Regions from separate parts of the Agrobacterium sp. 22-210-1 genome, predicted to be linked through region 4. Evidence: riboswitches for the same ligand, from Rfam matches in the RefSeq annotation. Region 4 holds a riboswitch; each other region holds the start of a gene.
The links. A riboswitch is a leader RNA that binds a small molecule or an ion and turns the genes downstream of it on or off. The one in region 4 is predicted to bind cobalamin.
Positions count from the first base shown of each region.

Region 1: another riboswitch for cobalamin. It lies ahead of metE (5-methyltetrahydropteroyltriglutamate--homocysteine S-methyltransferase); the one in region 4 lies ahead of bluB (5,6-dimethylbenzimidazole synthase).
Region 2: another riboswitch for cobalamin. It lies ahead of ACQZ5F_RS14990 (ABC transporter substrate-binding protein); the one in region 4 lies ahead of bluB (5,6-dimethylbenzimidazole synthase).
Region 3: another riboswitch for cobalamin. It lies ahead of ACQZ5F_RS08845 (CbtB domain-containing protein); the one in region 4 lies ahead of bluB (5,6-dimethylbenzimidazole synthase).

Region 1 is NZ_JBNWCI010000002.1:722,134-727,052, forward strand. Features, by position in the region: gene metE (5-methyltetrahydropteroyltriglutamate--homocysteine S-methyltransferase) at 1-1,723, opposite strand, end outside; cobalamin riboswitch at 1,824-2,040, opposite strand; gene ACQZ5F_RS16345 (ATP-binding cassette domain-containing protein) at 2,101-2,883, opposite strand; gene ACQZ5F_RS16350 (sugar ABC transporter permease) at 2,902-4,206, opposite strand; gene xylF (D-xylose ABC transporter substrate-binding protein) at 4,294-4,919, opposite strand, start outside.
Region 2 is NZ_JBNWCI010000002.1:447,969-452,887, reverse strand. Features, by position in the region: gene ACQZ5F_RS15005 (2-hydroxyacid dehydrogenase) at 1-380, opposite strand, end outside; gene argE (acetylornithine deacetylase) at 399-1,523, opposite strand; gene ACQZ5F_RS14995 (GNAT family N-acetyltransferase) at 1,764-2,642, shown strand; cobalamin riboswitch at 2,771-3,006, shown strand; gene ACQZ5F_RS14990 (ABC transporter substrate-binding protein) at 3,167-4,198, shown strand; gene ACQZ5F_RS14985 (FecCD family ABC transporter permease) at 4,195-4,919, shown strand, end outside.
Region 3 is NZ_JBNWCI010000001.1:1,759,209-1,764,127, reverse strand. Features, by position in the region: gene ACQZ5F_RS08855 (c-type cytochrome) at 59-493, shown strand; gene ACQZ5F_RS08850 (cytochrome c) at 581-1,501, shown strand; cobalamin riboswitch at 1,593-1,821, shown strand; gene ACQZ5F_RS08845 (CbtB domain-containing protein) at 1,982-2,164, shown strand; gene ACQZ5F_RS08840 (CbtA family protein) at 2,176-2,889, shown strand; gene ACQZ5F_RS08835 (hypothetical protein) at 2,894-3,208, shown strand; partial or broken gene ACQZ5F_RS08830 (type 1 glutamine amidotransferase family protein) at 3,383-3,947, opposite strand; gene ACQZ5F_RS08825 (GNAT family N-acetyltransferase) at 3,969-4,457, opposite strand; gene pip (prolyl aminopeptidase) at 4,652-4,919, opposite strand, start outside.
Region 4 is NZ_JBNWCI010000001.1:1,015,592-1,020,510, reverse strand. Features, by position in the region: gene ACQZ5F_RS05220 (DUF2865 domain-containing protein) at 1-307, shown strand, start outside; gene ACQZ5F_RS05215 (hypothetical protein) at 659-1,318, shown strand; gene ACQZ5F_RS05210 (chymotrypsin family serine protease) at 1,526-2,479, shown strand; gene bluB (5,6-dimethylbenzimidazole synthase) at 2,536-3,249, opposite strand; cobalamin riboswitch at 3,346-3,527, opposite strand; gene ACQZ5F_RS05200 (TolB family protein) at 3,600-4,430, opposite strand; gene ACQZ5F_RS05195 (glyoxalase superfamily protein) at 4,622-4,919, shown strand, end outside.

The sequences.
Region 1 (4,919 bases), on a different contig from region 4:
CGGGTTTATCAGTGAGTGACTGCGAATATTCCCACCAGCGGACTGTCATCGGTTTCGGCCTCGACACATCGCCGAAGATGATCGGCGGGCGGACATAACGCGAGCCGTAACTCTGCACCCATGCGTGCTGGGTGAAAGCGAAGCCGGAAAGCTGCTCGCCGAAATATTGCACCATGTCGTTGCGCTCGAACTCGCCGTGAACGAGGACATCGAGACCTATTTCTTCCTGCCAACGGATGGTTGCTTCGGTTTCCTTTTGCAGAAAGCCTTCATATTGCGCATCTGTCAGGGCACCTTTCGCATGCGCGGACCGGGCCTTGCGCACCTCCGGCGTCTGCGGGAAGGAGCCGATGGTCGTCGTCGGGAAGAGCGGCAGGGTGATGGCCTGCGCCTGCACCTTCTGCCGTTCGGCAAAGGCGCTCGTCCGCTGCCTGTCGGCCTCGCCGATCGTTCCGATACGTTTCTGCACGGCTGTATTCGTCACCTTTGGCGACGAGGCGCGTGTGGCAGCTGCCTTCGAAGCCGCGCCCAGTTCAGCCGCAACCGCAACCTTGCCCTCACCGAGCGCCCTGCCGAGCGTCGCAAGCTCGCCGAGCTTCTGGGTGGCGAAGGAAAGCCAGCTTTTCAGGTCGGCATCAAGGCCGGTTTCCAGTTCGAGATCGACGGGAACATGCAGCAGCGAGCAGGAAGGGGCAATTTGAAACGCTTCTACGCCCCGTGCGGCAATGGCCGCTTCCAGCCGATCAACGATTGCCGCAAGATCGGCACGCCAGATGTTACGACCATCAATGACACCAAGCGAAAGGACGCGATTTGCGGGCAAAGCCTTCAGCACAGCCTCGAACTCATTGGACGCACGCACCAGATCAATATGAAGACCTGCGACCGGAAGTGCCACAACGGATTCCAGATTGTCCTCAAGCCCACCGAAATAGGTGGCAACGAGGATTTTCAAATCCGGCGCGGCTTTCGACAAGGTCTGATAGGCCATCGTGAGCGCATGGCGTTCACCCTCGGAAAGGTCCAACGCCGCAACTGGTTCGTCGATCTGTACCCAGTCCGCACCGGCCGCATGCAGGCGGCGCAGCAGTTCTTCGTAAACAGGCAATAGCTTCGCCAGCAGATCGAGCGGCTTGAAAACGGCCTCCCGCGCCTTGGCAAGCTTCAGGAAGGTGACCGGACCGAGGATGACGGGACGAGTGTGAATGCCGAGCGCCTTCGCCTCAAGAAAATGCTCGACCGGCTTTTGCGAGGTGAGCACAAAATGCTGATCCTCGGAAACCTCCGGCACCATGTAATGATAATTCGTGTCGAACCACTTGGTCATCTCCAGCGCCCGAACGCCCAACCCGAGAAGGTCATCTGCCCCGTGGGCGTGGCCGCAATCCGCATGGGCCTCGCTCTGGCTGCCACGCGCCATGGCAAAATAGGTCGACAGGGAAACGTCTCCACCTTCCCATCCGTAAACCGAGGGAATGGCACCCACCATCACGGCTGCATCAAGAACATGATCATAGAGGGAGAAATCATTGGAGGGGATGTGGGTGATTCCCTTCTTGCGCTGAAGCACCCAGTTTTCGGCGCGCAGCCTGGCGGCGGTTTCAAGAAGTTCCGTCTCGGGGATCTTTCCCGACCAGAAGCCTTCAAGCGCGAACTTCAATTCGCGATGGCGGCCAATTCTCGGAAAACCGAGCGATGCGACTGGAATGGTCTTGTTTGGCATTGTCATACCCCATTTGGTTGTGGGGGCATGGGTAAAGCGGACGCGTGCAGGCCCGACCTTTGCCGAACCATTGCAGCAACCACCGGGACACCCCGCCCGTGGACGTTATTTTGTCCTGGCAGGTCTCCTGGCTTACGGGTCGTCGCCTTTGCCCGTCTTCCCGGGGGTTTTCACCCCAGTGACGTGGATGGACAAAGGCTCGCCGCTTACAGTTGCGGGGGCAGCTCCGGCCTTGCCGATCGTCGGCGCACCGGATTCCCTCTTAGCTCCGAGATTGAAACATTCAGGCCCGGAGAACCATGACGCCAGCATTTCTCACCACAGGCGTCACGATGTCAATAGACATAAAGAAATCTTTATGTCTTTATTTCCCCAGTTCAGGATGCGACCGCGCCCGGCCCCGGAACAGCACCTGAGGGCACCTTGCCCAGAATGATCATGCCCAGAACCTCGTCTTTAGTGACATCCTCAGTCCGGGCATGGCCGACAACCTTGCCGTTTTTCATCACGAAGACCCGGTCGGCAAGATCGAAGACATCGTGAATATCGTGGCTGATGAGGAAGATGCCGATGCCCTGCCGTTTCAGCTCCTTGACGAGATCGCCCACCTGCGCCGTCTCCTGCGGCCCGAGTGCCGCCGTTGGCTCATCCATGATCAGGATACGGGCATCGAACAGAATGGCGCGGGCAATGGCGACGGACTGCCGCTGGCCACCGGACAGCGCCTTCACCGGCTCCTTGAACCGCCGGAAATTGGGATTGAGACGCCCCATCACCTCGCGGGCTGAGGCTTCCATGGCGACATCATCAAGCGTGCCCCATTTCGTTTTCAGCTCGCGACCGAGATAAAGATTGGCCGCCGCATCGACATTGTCGGCCACGGCAAGCGTCTGGTAGATGGTCTCGATGCCGTATTTCTTGGCATCGCGGGGATTACGGATATCCGCATCCTCGCCATTGATGAGGATATCGCCGCCATCGCGCCGGTAGGCGCCGGAGAGGATCTTGATAAGGGTCGATTTGCCCGCGCCGTTGTGGCCGAGAAGGGCGACCACCTCACCGGGGAAAAGGTCAACAGAGGCGTTTTCCACCGCATGGATGCCGCCGAAGGAAATGGAAATATTGCGCATTTCCACGAGGGGCGTGACTTGGTCCGTCATAGGAGTTCTCCTCGGTTCTTACTTGGCGCGGGCGCGGTAGATGGTGTCGAGCCAGACGGCGACGACCAGAACCACACCGACGACGATGCGCTGGAAGGGCGTATCAATACCCACCAGCACCATGCCGGATTGCAGCGACTGCATGACGAGCGCGCCGAGCATCGCGCCCGCTATGGTTCCGACACCGCCGGCAAGCGAGGTGCCGCCGATGACAGCCGCCGCGATGGTGTAAAGCTCGTCCAGCTCCCCTTGCGCATTGGTGGCCGCGTTGAGGCGGGCGGTGGAGATGGCCGCGGCAATGGCGCAGAGAACGCCCATCAGCGTGAAGATCTTCACCGTGACCCAGCGGGTCTTGATACCGGCGAGTTCCGCCGCTTCCGGGTTGCCGCCAATGGCGAAGACATAACGCCCGAAGCGCAGCCGCGTGGCGATGAAGGTCATGACCGCACCAACCGCAAGCGCCATCAGCACCGGAACGGCAATGCCGTGCGCAATGAACAACCCGCCTTCCGGCCAGGTTATGCCATTGGCGTCAGCATAGTTGCGGGCAATGTTGATCGGCCAGGGATAGCTGTTCACCACCGCCACGAAACCGATAACAATGAGGCAGCCGAGCGCCACCAGAAAATATTCCGCCCAGACCGGCCGCAGCGGAAAACCGAAACGGCGACGCTGATGGCGGGAATTCAGGATGGCCGCCACGATGGCGACGCAGGCGACGACGGCGGCGATCCAGCTCCATGTCGCGCCAATCGAGCCATTGGTGCCGCCACCCATCAGACGGAAGGTGGAATCCATCGGCGCAACGGTACGCCCGCTGGTAATAAACCAGGTGCCACCGCGCCAGACCAGCAACCCGCCGAGCGTGACGATGAAAGATGGCACGTTCAGGAAAGCGATGATCGAACCCTGCAACATGCCGATCGCGCCGCCGACGAGAATGCCGGTGAGAAGCGTGACGATCCATGTCGCCCAATGTTCGAAACCGAGAAGCTGCGGCAGGATTTCCGCCTGCATGACCCCCATGATCATGCCGGAAAAACCGAGGATCGACCCGACCGACAGATCGATATTGCGGGTGACGATGACAAGCACCATGCCGGTTGCCATGACAGCCACGGACGCGGTCTGCACTGAAAGGTTCCAGAGGTTTCGCGGCGTCAGGAACAGGCCGCCAGACAGGATATGAAATCCGATCCAGATCAGAAGAAGCGCCCCGACCATGCCGAGCAGCCTGGTATCCAGCTCCGTGGCACTGATGAAGCGCGTTATCGAGCCTGTCTTTTCCGTCTTTTGCGACGCTGTGGAATTGGATTGGGTCATATCGGCCATGAACTGCCGGTCCTCCTTACATCTGAAAGGCGCCACGCCACCGATGTGGCGCAGCGCCCAAAGCTGGACCTTTGGGTCTTAGTCGCAGGCCTTCACGGTTCCGGCCTTCACACCCTGGCAGGCCGTTTCCTTCTTGATCCAGCCGGCATCGATGACGACGTTCAGATTGTCCTTGGTGATCGCGATCGGCTTGAGGAAGACCGACTGCATCGCTACCTTTTTCGGACCGCCATCAAAGCTGGTGACGCCCTTGATTTCCGTCATCTTCTTGCCGCCGGCCAGTTCCAGCGCGATGCCGGCTGCTTCCTTGCCGAGTTCGCGGCTGTCTTTCCAGACCGATACCGTCTGCGTGCCAAGCGCAACGCGGTTAAGTGCCGCGAAGTCTGCATCCTGACCGGAAACGGGAACCGAACCGGCCATGCCCTGCGCAGCGAGAGCGGCAATAGCGCCACCGGCCGTGCCGTCATTCGAGGCAACGACCGCATCGACCTTATTGTTATTCTTGGTCAGGAACTGTTCCATGTTCTTCTGGGCATTTTCCGGCTTCCAGCCATCGGTATAGGCTTCGCCGACATTCTTGATCTTGCCGCCGTCGATGGCGGCCTTCAGCACTTCCTGCTGGCCGGCGAACAGGAAGTCCGCATTCGGATCGGAAGACGAGCCCTTGATGAAGACGTAATTGCCTTCCGGCTTGACCTTGAACA
Region 2 (4,919 bases), on a different contig from region 4:
TGGCCCGGCAGGGCTTTCCATAGGTTTTGGCGCTGCTGTTCCAGATAGGCCGGCAGGTTGCGGTGAAGGGCAAGCACGCCGAGGCAGACATATTCCTGCATCATACGGATGATGCCTTCATCCACCATGCGCACGACCTTCACCGTTTCCGGGATTGCATCGATGTGAAACTGGTCGACACCTGCGCCGATCGAAAACAGGATTTCGAGATTGCGGTAACGCGCGATATCCTCTGGCACCGTCCATGTGATGAGGTAACGCACCGCATCGGGATCGACAGTGGCGGCATCAATTGAAAACGGCAGGCCCGGCAGTTCGGTGGCGAGAGCCTGCCGGAAGATTTCGCCGCGCTTTGCGTCGGAATTGAAGAGAAACGTCATCTGAAATCCGTCATTCGGTTAAGCGGCGCAGCGGCGGCCGAGTGTTTCCAGCATCGACTGGCAGGCGGCAAGTTCGCCCGCGGTTATGAATTCGTCCGGCTTGTGGGCGCGGCCGATATCGCCCGGGCCGCAAATGATGGCATCTATTCCCGCCGCCTGGAAAAGCCCGGCCTCCGTGCCGTAGCTGACGGCTGCGAGGTTGGGGGTGCCGGTCAGTTGTTCCAGAAGCAAAGCAAGCGGCGCTTCGGCTGGAAGCGATAATGCGGGGTAAGCGCTCATCGGTGTCCATTCGATATCGACGCCCGTTGCGGCAAGCGCTTCGACGGCGCTTTGTACCGGCTCCAGCAGGGCGAGTGGTAAGACGCCCGAAATTGCCCGCGCTTCCAGTTCGATGGTGCAATGATCGGGGATGATGTTGATCGCCTGCCCGCCCTTGACCGTGCCGATCTGCAGCGAGGAATAGGGCGGCTCGAAGGTCGCCTCGAAAGGTCCCCGCGTCAGCGTATCGGCGGTTTGGACCGCCTTTGCCATGATGCCGGTCATCAGGTGAATGGCGTTTATCCCCTGATCCGGACGTGAGGAATGGCCGGACCGGCCGCGCAGGGTGATGCGCGCTGCGGCCTTGCCCTTATGGGCGCGAACGGCGCGCATATTGCTGGGTTCGCCGATGATGGCGCCCGCCGGCGGGGCACAAAGCTGCGGCAAGCTGGCGATGAGATGGGGAACGCCACGGCAGCCCGCCTCCTCGTCATAGGAAAAGGCAATATGCACCGGCCGTTCAAGCGCCATGCGCGAAAATGCCGGTGCTGCAGCGAGCACAATGGCGAGAAACCCTTTCATGTCGGTGGTTCCGCGCCCGTAAAGCCGGTCGTTTTCGGTTCTCAACCGAAACGGATCGGAAGACCATTCCGGTTCTCCGGCCGGCACCACATCCATGTGGCCGGAGAGGATGTAACCGGCGCGATCGGCCGGGCCGAACGTGGCGAAGAGGTTGGCGCGGTCGCCCTCCGGACCCGGCAACAGCGAGACTTTCGCGCCTTGGCTTTCCAGGTAGTCGGCGATCCATCCGGCAATATCGCCATTGGCGGTGCCGACAACGGACGGGAAGGCGACGAGACGCTCAAGGATTTCGATTGCGTTCATGGTCGTCCCCGCTGGTCGTCCCCACTGGCCGGTCGTTTATGCTGGCCGGATTATTCCTCGCAGAAGCTTAGAGTGGCCGGCGGCGTTTATCTGCTGAAATGCCGGTGATTTCGGTAGATTGTTGTGTCCTTCCAGTGCTTTCAGAAAATTCCTGCCGGCAGGGCCGGTTATCTTCGGATGTCATGGGCTGGGCTGCCGGGACCGAAGGTTCCGCGCCGGAGGGAATGAGAGCCGTTTGCTATGGAGCTGCTCAAAGTCGATAGTTTCGAGTTGCGGACCGTGGATATCGCGGATGTGGAGGCGGATCACCTGCATGCCCTCTCCATGGCTGTCGGATGGCGGTATCATGCCAATGAATGGTGTTTCCTGCGCCAATGCGGTGTCGGCCTTGCGGCGCTGGACGAGATCAACCGGGTTGTCGCGACCGCCATGCTTTTTCCCTATGATCGGGCTTTTGCGACGCTTGGCATGGTCATCGTTTCCCCACGCCTGCAGGGGCAGGGCGTAGCACCCTGGCTGGTCAGGCAGCTTGTGGCGAAATATCCTGCCGCTGCCTTGCGGTTGAATGCCACGGAGGTGTCGCGGCGGCTTTTTGCGGGGCTCGGTTTTACCGGAGATACGGAAAGGGTGCATCTTCTGCGCGGCAAGCCCCGCTGCACCACTGAAACGCCGCAGCTTGGCAAGAAGCAGAGGATCGAGCCGGTTTCGGAAGATCATCTGTCCGCCGTGGAAGATCTGGACCGGGAGGCTTTCGGCGTTTCACGCCGGGGCGTGCTGCGGCGTCTCCTGCGGGAAAACACCGGCTATGGCCTGTTCGAGGCGGATCGTCTGGCCGCCTTCGCGCTGCGGCGGGCGGCAGGGCGGGGCCACATCATCGGCCCGGTGGTTGCGGAGGGGGAAGCCGAGGCAGTCGCGCTGGTCAGGCGGCATTTTGCCGATCTCGACGACCAGCTTGTCCGGCTCGATGCCGTGCGCGATGACGGTTTTTTCACCGATTTTCTGGCGCAATCCGGGCTGGTGGTGATTGAAACACTGACGACGATGTCAAAAAATGCACCGCAGCCGGCAGGCACCGGCTCTGCTGGTATCTTTGCTCTGGCAGGCCCATCCCTTTGCTGAAGCGCGCCGCATCCCATCGAATTCATGTCACGCATTTTGGGTTCCTGTCGTGTGCATGCGTTTGTCGCAGGACAGTTTTCACACCCTTGGGAGACATTCTTTGGCGATTGACGCCTCGCCTCTTGCCCCTTATGTGAGAAGACGACGGTTCCTGCAGCCGAAAGGCGAAGGGATTAATAGGGAACATGGTGCGGGTGATTTTCATCGCCCAATGCCGTGGCTGCCCCCGCAACTGTAAGCGGATTGCCGCTCATCCCCGTGACGCCTTAAAGGCGTCATGCCACTGCATTCTCCGGAATGCGGGAAGGCAGATGAACGGCGCAAATCCGTGAGCCAGGAGACCTGCCGTCAAAATATGAACCATCGTTACGGGCGGGGAAGCCCGGAGGAGGAAATTGTAATGTTATTTCATAACATTTGGTTTGCGTCCCGTCGTTGTTCTCCGTACAAGACGTTCCGCTGTTGCTGCGCGTTCTAACGCCTGCTGCTCTGGAACAAGCGATTTAATTTCGACTGGAGAACACATGTTTAATCCTGGACGCCTGCCGGCCTATGCCGGCCTTCTGGCCGCTGTGCTTGCGGTTTTGCCTGCCGCTTCCGCTCATGCTGCCGAAACGGTCTATCCCCTGACGATCAACAGCTGCGGTCAGGACATCACCTTCAAACAGGCGCCCGCCCGCACGGTATCCGTTGGCCAGAGCACGACCGAGGTCCTTTATCTGCTGGGCGTTGCCGACAGGGTGGTGGGTACGGCGCTGTGGATCGGCCCGGTTTTGAAGGGTTATGAGGAGGCCAACGCCAAGGTGGAGCGGCTGGCCGACAATGATCCGAGTTTTGAGGCCGTTGTCGGCAAGAGGCCCGATCTCGTAACGACGCAGTTCCAGTGGCAGATCGGCCCCGAAGGTGTTGTCGGAACACCGGCGCAATTCGCCGAACTCGGTATTCCCGTTTATACCTCGCCTGCCGATTGCGTCGGCAAGGATAATTCCGGCGGCGGTGACGGCGTGCGCAAGACTGGCTTCACCATGGAGCTGATCTATCAGGAAATTCGCGATCTCGCGAAAATCTTCAACGTGCAGGATCGCGGCGAAGAGGTTGTCGCCGATCTGAAGAAACGTGAGGAGGCAGCCCGCGCCAAGATCGCTTCGGCGAATGGCAAGATTTCCGCCGTCTTCTGGTTCTCCAGCGCCGAACTGGATATCGACCCTTACGTGGCGGGCCGCCATGGCGCGCCCGGTTACATCATGTCGGCGCTCGGGCTGAAGAATGTCATCGAAAGCGATGAGGAATGGCCGACCGTTGGCTGGGAAACCATCGCCAAGGCCAATCCGTCCGTCATCGTCGCTGGCAAGATGGATCGCCGCCGTTTCCCGGCCGATGACGTTGCCGTCAAGCACAAGTTCCTCGCAGACGACCCCGTGGCCAGCATCATGCCCGCCGTCAAGCAAGGCCATGTCTTCGACATGGATGCGCAGGCGATGAACCCGACCATCCGCACGATCGAAGGCATTGAAACGCTGGCCGAGGCGATTTCGGCCGCCGGTCTCGCCAAGTGAACGGTTTTTCCGTCAATCTCGGCAGGGCGGGGCTGGCTTTTGCCGCGCTTGCCCTGCTGCTCGTCGCGCTGATGGCCGGAGCGGCCATCGGTGAGACCGCCATTCCCTTCGACGTGGTGGCGAAAACCATCGCCAACCGTGTCTTTCATGCCGGTTACCCGCTGGAGCCGCTGGATGAGGGCATCGTCTGGAGTTACCGTCTGAGCCGCGCCGTTGTCGCCGCCTGTTGCGGCGCTTCGCTGGCGCTTGCCGGTGCGGTGCTGCAATCGCTTTTGCGCAACCCGCTGGCCGACCCCTATATTCTCGGTATTTCCGCAGGCGCCTCCACCGGAGCGGTGGCGGTCGCGCTTCTGGGTATCGGGGCAGGGTTTCTGACCATGCCGGTGGGGGCGCTGATCGGGGCTTTTGTTGCGTTCTCGCTGGTCAGCCTTCTGGCGGTGCGCGCCGGCCATGGCAACAGCGCCATCATTCTGGCCGGCGTGGCCGGTTCGCAGCTGTTCAACGCCATGACCTCGTTCATCGTCACCAAATCCGCCAATGCCGAACAGGCGCGCGGCATCATGTTCTGGCTTCTCGGTAATCTTTCCGGTGTGCGCTGGCCCGATGTCTGGATGGCTTTGCCGGTCAGCATCGCCGGTCTTGCGGTGTGCCTCTGGTATTCCCGGGCACTGGATGCCTTCGCTTTCGGCGGTCAGGCCGCCGCCTCGCTCGGTATTCCGGT
Region 3 (4,919 bases), 740 kb from region 4:
GCATCCTCGCGCCGTTCCATCAAGCGTCCGGCACCTGCCGGAATCAAGGAGAGAGTGTATGAAACTGAAAACCATCGCGGCGGCCATGCTTTTCGGCTGTCTTTGCGCCGGAGCGGTCTATGCTGCCGGCGAAGTCGAAAAACGCGAAGGCATGATGAAGCAGATTGGCGGTTCCATGGGTGCGCTCGCTGCCATCTCCAAGGGCCAGAAGCCCTTCGATGCCGAAGCCGTCAAGGCTGCCGTCACGACCATCAGCACCAACGCCAAGGCTTTCCCCGAACAGTTCCCCGCCGGCACCGAGACTGGCAGCGCGGCGGCTCCGGCCATCTGGGAAAATTTCGAGGACTTCAAGGCCAAGGCGGCCAAGCTCGGTACTGATGCCGATACGGTTCTTGCCAATCTCCCCACCGATCAGGCGGGCGTCACCACCGCCATGCAGACGCTCGGCGCCGATTGCGGCACCTGCCACCAGACCTATCGTCTGAAGAAATAATCACGAATTTCAAAACGCCGCTTCCCGGCGGCGTTTTTTCACGTTGAAAGACACCTGATCAACTCGGGTGGGAATGGGGAGAGGGGTATGTCTTCCATTTGGACGAAGCTTGTGGGCGGGGCCGTGATCGCGGCCATTGCCGGCTATGGCATTTTCGCCTGGGTCACCGCGCCGCAGCGTCAGGCGCCCAGCCATTGGGTCAGCCTCGGCGAGCCGGATCTGGCCAATGGCGAAACGCTGTTCTGGGCGGGTGGCTGCGCAAGCTGTCATGCCGCACCGGATGCCACGGGTGACGCGCTGCGGACGCTCGCCGGCGGGCAGCCGCTGAAAAGTCCCTTCGGCACCTTCCATGTGCCCAATATTTCCTCTGATCCGCAGCACGGCATCGGCAGCTGGACGCTGGCGGAATTCGGCGATGCCATGACGCGCGGGGTGGGAAAGAACGGCGAACATCTTTACCCGTCCTTCCCTTACGCTTCCTATGCGCGCATGACGCAGAAGGATGTCAACGACCTGTTCGGTTATCTGAAAACCCTGCCGGCCAGCCAGAATGACGCGCCGGATCACGATCTGCCGTTTCCCTTCAACCTGCGCATGGCGCTCGGCGGCTGGAAGTTCCTGTATTTCGACACCTCCGCACCGCCGCGCGTCGAGCTTGCCAATGCCAATGCCGAATTGCTGCGCGGCCAATATCTGGTGGAAGGGCCGGGCCATTGCGGCGAATGCCATACCCCGCGCGATGCTCTCGGCGGTTTCCTGAAAGACAAATGGCTGGCCGGCGGCCCCAACCCGGAAGGCGAGGGCCGTATCCCCGATATCACGCCCGGCTCTCAGAGCATCGGCGCCTGGACGACGGCCGATATTGCCGGTTATCTGGAAACCGGCTTCACCCCGGAATTCGACAGCGTCGGCGGCTCCATGGTCAAGGTGCAGCAGAACATGGCGCGTCTGACCGCCGAAGACCGCAATGCCATTGCCGCCTACCTTAAGGCGATCCCGTCTCGGTAAGGCGATACTTCGCCCGACGGATGACATTGAATGAGGTGCGTTGCCGGCCGTATGAACATCTCGCCGCCATTGACTCCCGCACTTACCCGGCGGATAACATGACCGTGATGGTTCCTTCCGGGCGTTCCGGAAGGTGAAAAGGGAACACGATAGGGAGTCGATCCTCATTCGTGGCTGCCCCCGCAACTGTGAGCGGAGAGCCTGAAACGAAATGCCACTGGCAAGCCATCTCGCCCCTATTCAAGGCGAGGGCGATGCCGGGAAGGTGTTTCAGGTTTTGACCCGTAAGCCAGGAGACCTGCCATCGCGGAAATGTCCATGCCGGCGGGGTGTCCGGAAGAGCGGAATGTCAGGGTCGTCGGTTCGATATCCCTGTGTCAGTCTCGTATCCCCGTGGTGAAGTGTATCATATGCGGTCTTGTGGCTTTGGCCATTCGGCCGCTTCTTATGGCGCGGGGTCGCGCCGGGAGAGGGGTCACCATGTCTATCCAGCAGAATACGGCCAATGCAGCCGTTTCAGCAAAAACGGGCAGCTTCGCGCAATCGCTGACGGCGATCGTGCTGGGCCTGTTCGTCGTCGGTTTTGTCGGCTTTTCGCATGTGGAAGCCGTTCACAATGCCGCGCATGACACGCGTCATGCCAATGCCTTCCCCTGCCATTGAGGGAAAACGGCATGTCATTTTTTCGCAATATCGTCTTTACCGCCGTCCTGGTCGGCATCGTCGGCGGTTTGGCCGTCTCGGCCATGCAGGCTTTCGGCACCACGCCGCTCATCCTTCAGGCCGAAACCTTTGAAAGCGCCGGCGGCGAAGCGGCCCATAGCCATGATGCGGCAGCACCCGGCGCTGCTGTTCCCGCCCATGAGCATAATGACGAGGCATGGGCTCCAGCCGATGGTTTCGAGCGCACCGCCTATACTGTTGCTGCCAATGTGCTGACCGCCATCGGTTACGCGCTTGTTCTGACCGGTCTCATCTCGCTGCGCGGCACCGATGCCGGCTGGCGCGAAGGCCTTCTGTGGGGCGTTGCCGGTTTTGCCGCCGTGATGCTCGCACCGATGATCGGCCTGCCGCCGGAATTGCCGGGAAGCCCGGCCGCAGCACTTGAGGCACGGCAGATCTGGTGGCTCTCGACGGTTGCCGCAACCGCCGGCGGCATTGCACTGATCGCGTTTCGCCGCGAGCCCTGGGCCATCGTTATGGCTCTGGTGTTGATCGTCGCGCCGCATGTGGTGGGCGCGCCGCTGCCGCCGGAAGGCGAACATGCGCTGGCGCCGCTGCCGCTGGAACGGCAGTTCATCGTTGCCGCCACCATCACCAGCTTCGTTTTCTGGGCGCTGCTTGGAACATTGAGCGCGTTTTTCCTGAAACGCTTCCAGTCGGCGTAAATCCATGCAGGACGCAGCGGAGTGGAGTGACGAACTCGATGCGCTGCGTTTTGCCGTTCCCGGTCACGGCGCTTTCTGCGCCGTGCACCGCCTTGCCTTCAAGGCCGCTCTGGGCAAAAGTCCCGATCGTGATGCGGCGCTTGCCTATTTTTATGACCACGAAGCTGCCTTTGCCGCTGCGGCAATCGCCAAGATAAAACGTTCAAACTTGCCCGCCGGCCGCAGCCTGCATTTGAACAGCCGCGATATCCGCCGTGCGATTGCCGGCGAGGGGCCGGAGTTTGCGGCGCGTGTCTGCCGGGTGCTTGATCGGCACTGACTGGCCTGATGTTCCCACTTCCGTCATACCGGCCTTGAGCCGGTATCCGGCCAGCCCAGGTCCCTGGGCTGAAAAGACTCTTCTCGCCGCGCAGACGCGCGTCGGCTGGATTCCGGCTCAAGGCCGGAATGACGGGGAGGTGGAGAGATTGTACGGCATCAAGACGGCTGCGCCTTACCGATGCTCCGCTGCAAAAACCTGAAGTTCCGCCGGCTTCCGGACCAAAGAGGCCGAGGTTTTTCAGAATTTCCACCGCAAAACTCACCGGCGCGCTGCCGGCTGCCGTGATGATGCCGCCATCGCTGACCGCCTTCGGCTGGTCGCGATAAAGACCATCGCCATTATAGGCCGGATAGGCCTTGTGTGAGGCGAGCGAATTGCCGGTATGGGCGACATGGTTCAGGATACCCGTGCCCGCCAGCGCGCTTGCCGCCGCACAGATACCGGCAACCAGCCGGTCCTTTTCGCGAAAGCGATGCACCAGCCCGCCAAGATCGGCGGCCGCGCCCTTCTCCCAGCTGAGACCGCCGGGAATGACGAGCGCATCGATGCTGTCAGGATCAAGCGCAGCATGGGAGGTTTCGGGTGTCACATTCAGCCCGCCCATCGATGTTACCGGCCGCCCGTCCGGGCTGGCTTGAACGATCTCGACGCCGAGATAGCTGCGTGCCGCCGCTGCAAGCAGCGCCGGTTCCCAGTCCGCAAAATCCTGTGCCAGCGCAATGGCGATCCGTGTCATGGCCGTCTCCGTCGGTTTTGATCAGGCGATGGACTGCATGTAGCGCATGCCGGTAACCGGACGCGGCGCGAAATCCATGTTTTCGTAGAAACGATGCGCCGCCACATTGCCGGTTGTGGCGCTGACGGAAAGATAGTCGCAACCCAGCCGCTTGGCGATATCACGGGCGCGGGAAACCAGATGCTGGCCGGTGCCGTGGCCGCGATGGCCGTCGCGCACGAAGAGATGGTGCAGCTCAAGCCCGCGCCGGCCTTCCTGCGCCCTGTAGAGCGGCAGAAGCAGTGCGTAGCCGATCAGCGCGCCATCGGCTTCGGCGACAAGGCCATGCACCCAGGGCAGGGGGCCGAACAGGTCGCGCTCAAGCTTGGCCGGCGTGATTGCCGCCGCATCGCCGTGGTAGGAGGCAAGCAGCGTGATCATCTCGTTAAGCTCGGGCAAATCCGTCTTGCGCGCGCCGCGAATGATGACGACGGGCGGTCTTTCCAGTGTAAGGGAGCTATCTTCGGTCATTTTTTCGGTCCTTTGGTCTTATCGGTGCCGTCAGGACGTTTGAAAACAACAAAGCCGCCTGACGGCGGCTTGTTGACAATATGATCTGTCGAGCCGCCCTTAAAGGTAGGCCCAAAAGTACGAGCAGGAGATGGGTGCGCGTTCGTTGATCATGTCATTGCAATGCGCCCGAATCCGTAATCTGTCAAGCGGCTTCAATTTGCAAATCGTGCGATTGCTGAAACAATCGCATCTTCCATCCCAGCATCCCCGGTGGAATGCCCGGCTCCACCTATGGCAATCAGCTCGCTTCCCGGCCATGCGGCGGCAAGTTCGCAAGCGGTGACGGGCGGTCCCTGCAGGTCGCGCATGCCCTGGATGAGCACGCCGGGAATGCCGGCAAGCAGGCCGGCATTGCGGAGAAGCACGCCGTCCTCCAACCATGCCGCATGGTGGAAGTAATGGGCGCAGAGGCGGGCGCGG
Region 4 (4,919 bases):
GCCCGGCTGCGCCTGCAACATGGCCGCCTATCACCAGGACATGCAAAAGCAGGAAGAGGCCGCCCGACCGCAGGCCGAAAAGCCCTATTCCGGCATCACCACCATTCCATCACCGCAAGGTGATAAGCCGAAGGAACAGGCCGAACAGCAACAGGCCGCAAAACCGCCGGAGCAACCGGTTCCTGAACGCGACTATGATCCGAACGACGCAAAAGTGCGCGTTATCGGCCCGAAGTTCCTGCCGGACCAGACAGGCCGGATCGACCTGAAGAACCCGGCGCTGAAGGGTATACAACCGCAGCAGTGAAGAGACCGGTCTTCCCTGCCTGCGTCACTTCCGTACAGGCTGAGTGTCTCCCGACCTGCTTTGACGCATATTCGTGGATGCAGAAAACACATTCTTCACCTCATTCGCCGGCAAATATTCATATATAAGTTGTACTCACAAACGCGATTGACTTCGCCATAAAGGTGCATATTATAAAAATATCCACTTAAAGTGGACAAACACAACATACGAAATATGTATATAACGTGCGGCGTTAGCCGCACGCGCCCTTTCATGCATCTCCAGACGACGATGTCGCCCATCTCGAGCCCGAGTGGACGATCAGAGTTTCATTGACCTATGAAGCCCACAACCATCAGGAGTATAGACATGACATCCATTCAGATCACCGCAACCGGCGTCAAACTGCTCGATCCCTTCGTCCCGGTCATCGCAACTTTGCCGACAGGCGAAGCGAAGGAATCCTATTCCATCTCGGTCTCCGGCATGGGACAGCTGACCGGCATTTCCTATACCGTGCCGGCGCATACCACGGGAAAAATCAAGGCCCAGCTGCAAATCTCGGCGCTTTCCAGCCAGGATGTGAAGGACCTCAACACGCTTGCGCTCGGAATGCTGGATGCTTCCTACCGCGAGGAGATCAACGAATACGAAAAGACCACGGCCAGCGCCAATCTTTCGGTCTGGACATGGTTCTTCGGCGGCGGCGGCGCTTCCGCCTCTTATGAAAAGACCAAACAGGAAATGCGCTCCAAGGGCCTGACGGATCAGCAGATCACCATGCTGATGGAGGCCTTCCTGGAACGCGCAACCAATATGTCGACGGTCGAGATCGAGTTCTATGTGAACAATCAGAACAACGACTACGCCGTCTCCGGTGACGTCTATCTCTACACGGTTTCCGGCACCATCAGCACTGAAAAAGGCACCTCCCAATACCGCATGCTGGCCGATCAGGCGGCGGCTGGCGGTCCTCCGCCAGCCGGCGGCGGCGCTCCCTCCAGCGGCAAGATCATTCCGCTGAATTGAGGGCTCGCGGGGCACGGGCGGCGCAGCCCTTCACCCCAACGGGCGCGCCGCCCCTTAAGAGCATTTCCAGGAAAAGTGGAACCCGGTTTTCCGTCCGGGAATGCGTCAAAACAAGGAGTTGGAGTGTTTTCGTGATTCGAAGAAAAACGAAAAAAACCTAAAAAACCAGACATCCATCCTTCACCCCTTTTTCCATGAGGCAAGCGAATGACTTTCGAGGAACTCACCGCGCTCAAGGAGCGGCATTACCATCAGCTGACAGGCATACCCGGCGTCACGGCGATCGGCGTCGGGTTGCTTGAGGACGCCGCCGGCGAACTGACACAGGAGCTTGGCCTGATCCTTTACCACCGCGCGCCGGACCCATCGCTGAAGGCGGGTCTGATGACGACGCTGGGCGGCGCGCCGCTGCAGGTGCGGGAAGGATCCTTCGACCGCCCGAGCGAGGCGGTGCGAGAACTGCCCGCGCCCGGGACGGAATGGAAGGATCACCCCAGACGCCTCTCCGACAACCCGCGCGAAAAAGTCGTGGAACCGATGGTCGGCGGCATCAGCGGCAGCCCGGATTACTGGTCCTGGACCGACACCGTCGGCACCATCGGGCTGGTCGTCCGGGCCGCCAACGGAACGCCGCTGATCATGAGCAACGAGCATGTCATCTGCCGGGACAATGCCCAGGTCGGCGATGACGTGTCGCAGCCGGCGCGCACCTGGTTTGGCGATCTTGCCGCCAATATCGTCGCTTTCCAGAAAGGCAACATCGTCTATCAGGGAACGACCTATGGCGTCGATGCGGCCGTCGCCAGCCCGGCGAATGGCCGGCTCGCCACCATCGGCGCAATCTACAACCTCCCCTCGCCGGTGGGGGCGGCCGTTGCGGCGCTCAACATGAATGTCACGAAATCGGGCGTGACCAGCAATATCACCAATGGCGTCGTTTCCGGCTTTTACGACGTGCAGCAGCCGAATATGCGCAACCAGATCGGCATATCGCCGCGCCGCGCCGGCGAGGTCTTCAGCCAGCCGGGCGATAGCGGCAGCGCTGTCATCGACACCGCCGGCAACAATGTCGTCGGATTGTTCTGGGGCGCAAGCGGCGCGATCAGCCTCGCCAGCCCCATTCACCCCATCCTCAATCTTTTTAACTGCACCGTCGTTTGAAGAGACGGTCGCCACCACCCTTCCCGGCTTCGGCCGGGAGGGGTGGATGTCGCCGGTCAACCGCCCCAGCGGTTACGAAACACCAGCTCCTCCAGCGGCACGCGCTGCCGCCAGCCTTTCACCGCCAGTTCCGGCTCGTTATAGAGCGCATCGACACGACCGAGGCAGAGCCAGGCGACAATTTCAATATGGTCGGGAATACCGAGGATGGTGCGAATGTCGCTATCGTGGAAAATACTGACCCAGCCGACGCCGACGCCTTCGGCACGCGCCGCGAGCCAGAGGTTCTGGATGGCGCAGACGGTGGAATAGACATCCGTGCGCGGATTATGGGTGCGGCCCAGCACCACCTTGCCACCGCGTGTGGGATCGCAGGTGACGCAGATGCTGAGCGGCGCCTTGCGGATGCCTTCGAGCTTGAGACTGCGATAAAGCGCCTGCTGCTCGCCCGTAAACATCGCCGCTGCCTCTTCATTGGCGCGGCTGAAGGCCACAAAGGCCGCCTGACGGATGGCAGCATCAGTGACGAGCGTGAAATTCCACGGCTGCATGAAACCGACCGAGGGAGCCGAATGCGCCGCTTTCAATAGACGCTCGACAAGTTCGTCCGGCAGCGGATCGGGAAGGAACTGGTCGCGCACATCGCGGCGCGTCTCGATGGCGCGGTAGATCGCCTCGCGCTCCGCACCGGAAAACGGGCGGGCGGGCGAAAGCGCATGGTCGAATGGGCTGGCTTGCAATGGATCGCCAGCGGACGGATCGGTCGGCATCGTTTAACCCCAACAATGCGGGCGCGCCGGTGCCGAAACCATACCGGTTTCGCGCGCACAACGCGCCTCTTCAGCAACCTGCCGCCGTCCGCGCGGTTCGGTCTATCCTGCCAGGCCGGTCTTCTGACTCGACTTCATCCGCCCCTTTCGCCTTCCCGAATAACTTCAGTGGCTTGTGAAAAGGGCATCCGCCTCACAGCGCTGGGCACGTTCCGGTTTCTCACCGAATTCCCGATTCTCCCGCCGCAAGGGCGGGCACCTGACGAGAAAACTTATGATCAAGAGGACTTGCGAATGCAAGTATCGTAAGGGCGGTGCGGCAATGTGACCTCAACGAAAACCAAATCGCATCATTCCACAGGGAAATAGCGCACATAAGCGAATTCATCCCCGTCAGGTGACCAGTTGGGCGAGTTCATCGTCCCCTGCCCGCCGAAAAGATCAAACAGCGTTTCAACATTGCCGCCATCCATATCCATCAGCCGCACCCGCACATCAAGATCACGCGGATGGTCGAAGACATCGCCGCCATAGGAGACAAACACCACCTTGTCACCTTTGGGAGACGGATGTGGAAACCAGTCACCATAGGAACTGTCGGTAATGCGCTCGACGGCGGAACCGTCCACCCGCACCCGCCAGATCTGCATCAGCCCCGTGCGACTGGAATTGAAATAGATCCACCCACCGTCAGGCGAATAATCCGGCCCGTCATTGCGGCCCTCGCCATGGGTAAGGCGTGTTTCGACGCCGCTCTCAATATCCATGGAATAGATGTCGAAGACCTGATCGCGAATGCCGCAATAGGCGAAACTCTTCCCGTCCGGCGCCCAGCCGTGCCAGTAGGAGGGAAGGTTCTTCGTCATCAGCTTCGGCGTGCCGCCCGTCGATGGCAAAAGATAAATGGCGCTCTTGCCGAATTCTACCTTGTCGGAAATGGCATAGAGCGAACCGTCAGGTGAAATGCCGTGGTCGTTGTTGCATTGCGTCGCAAAGCCGGTATCGACCTTCTCCGGTGAGGCGTCACCGAATGGGGACAGGCGATAGAGCAACCCCTCGCTGTTCAACAGCAGATATTTGCCATCCGGCGACCAGTTCGGCGCTTCGAACAATTCCGGCGTCTGCCACACCACCCGCATCTGCCGGGTGCGGATGTTGAAGATTTCGATGGAACTGCGCATGCTGCCTCCCGGGCTGTCGATAGTCTGGATCGGTCCCTTGGCTGGTGCAGACATTCCGTTTGCTTTCGCCGCCACGGTGATTATGATCCTATGACCGCAGGCACCGTCCTGCAAATTCAAATCGGAAAAAACGCCAGCGTTCCGGCACCGCCCGTAACCCTCCCCGTTTCTCCCAGATCCGAGGTTCCGCGATGAATACCATCGCCGATCACGGCATCCGCTTCGGCCGGATCGCCGCAATGCTTCCTGTCAGAAATATCGAAAAGGCCCATGATTTTTATGTCGGTGTGCTGGGCTTCACAAAAACCTTCGAAAACGGCAACCCCGTCGGTTTCATGATCCTCAAACAGGGCAATGCCGAACTGCACCTGACATTGCAGCCCACCCATAAGGCAGCGCCCTTCAACGTGGCGCATATGATGGTAAGCGATGTCGATGCGCTGCACGCGCTCTGCAAGAGCCACGGGTTGCGCATCATCAAGGGCCTGC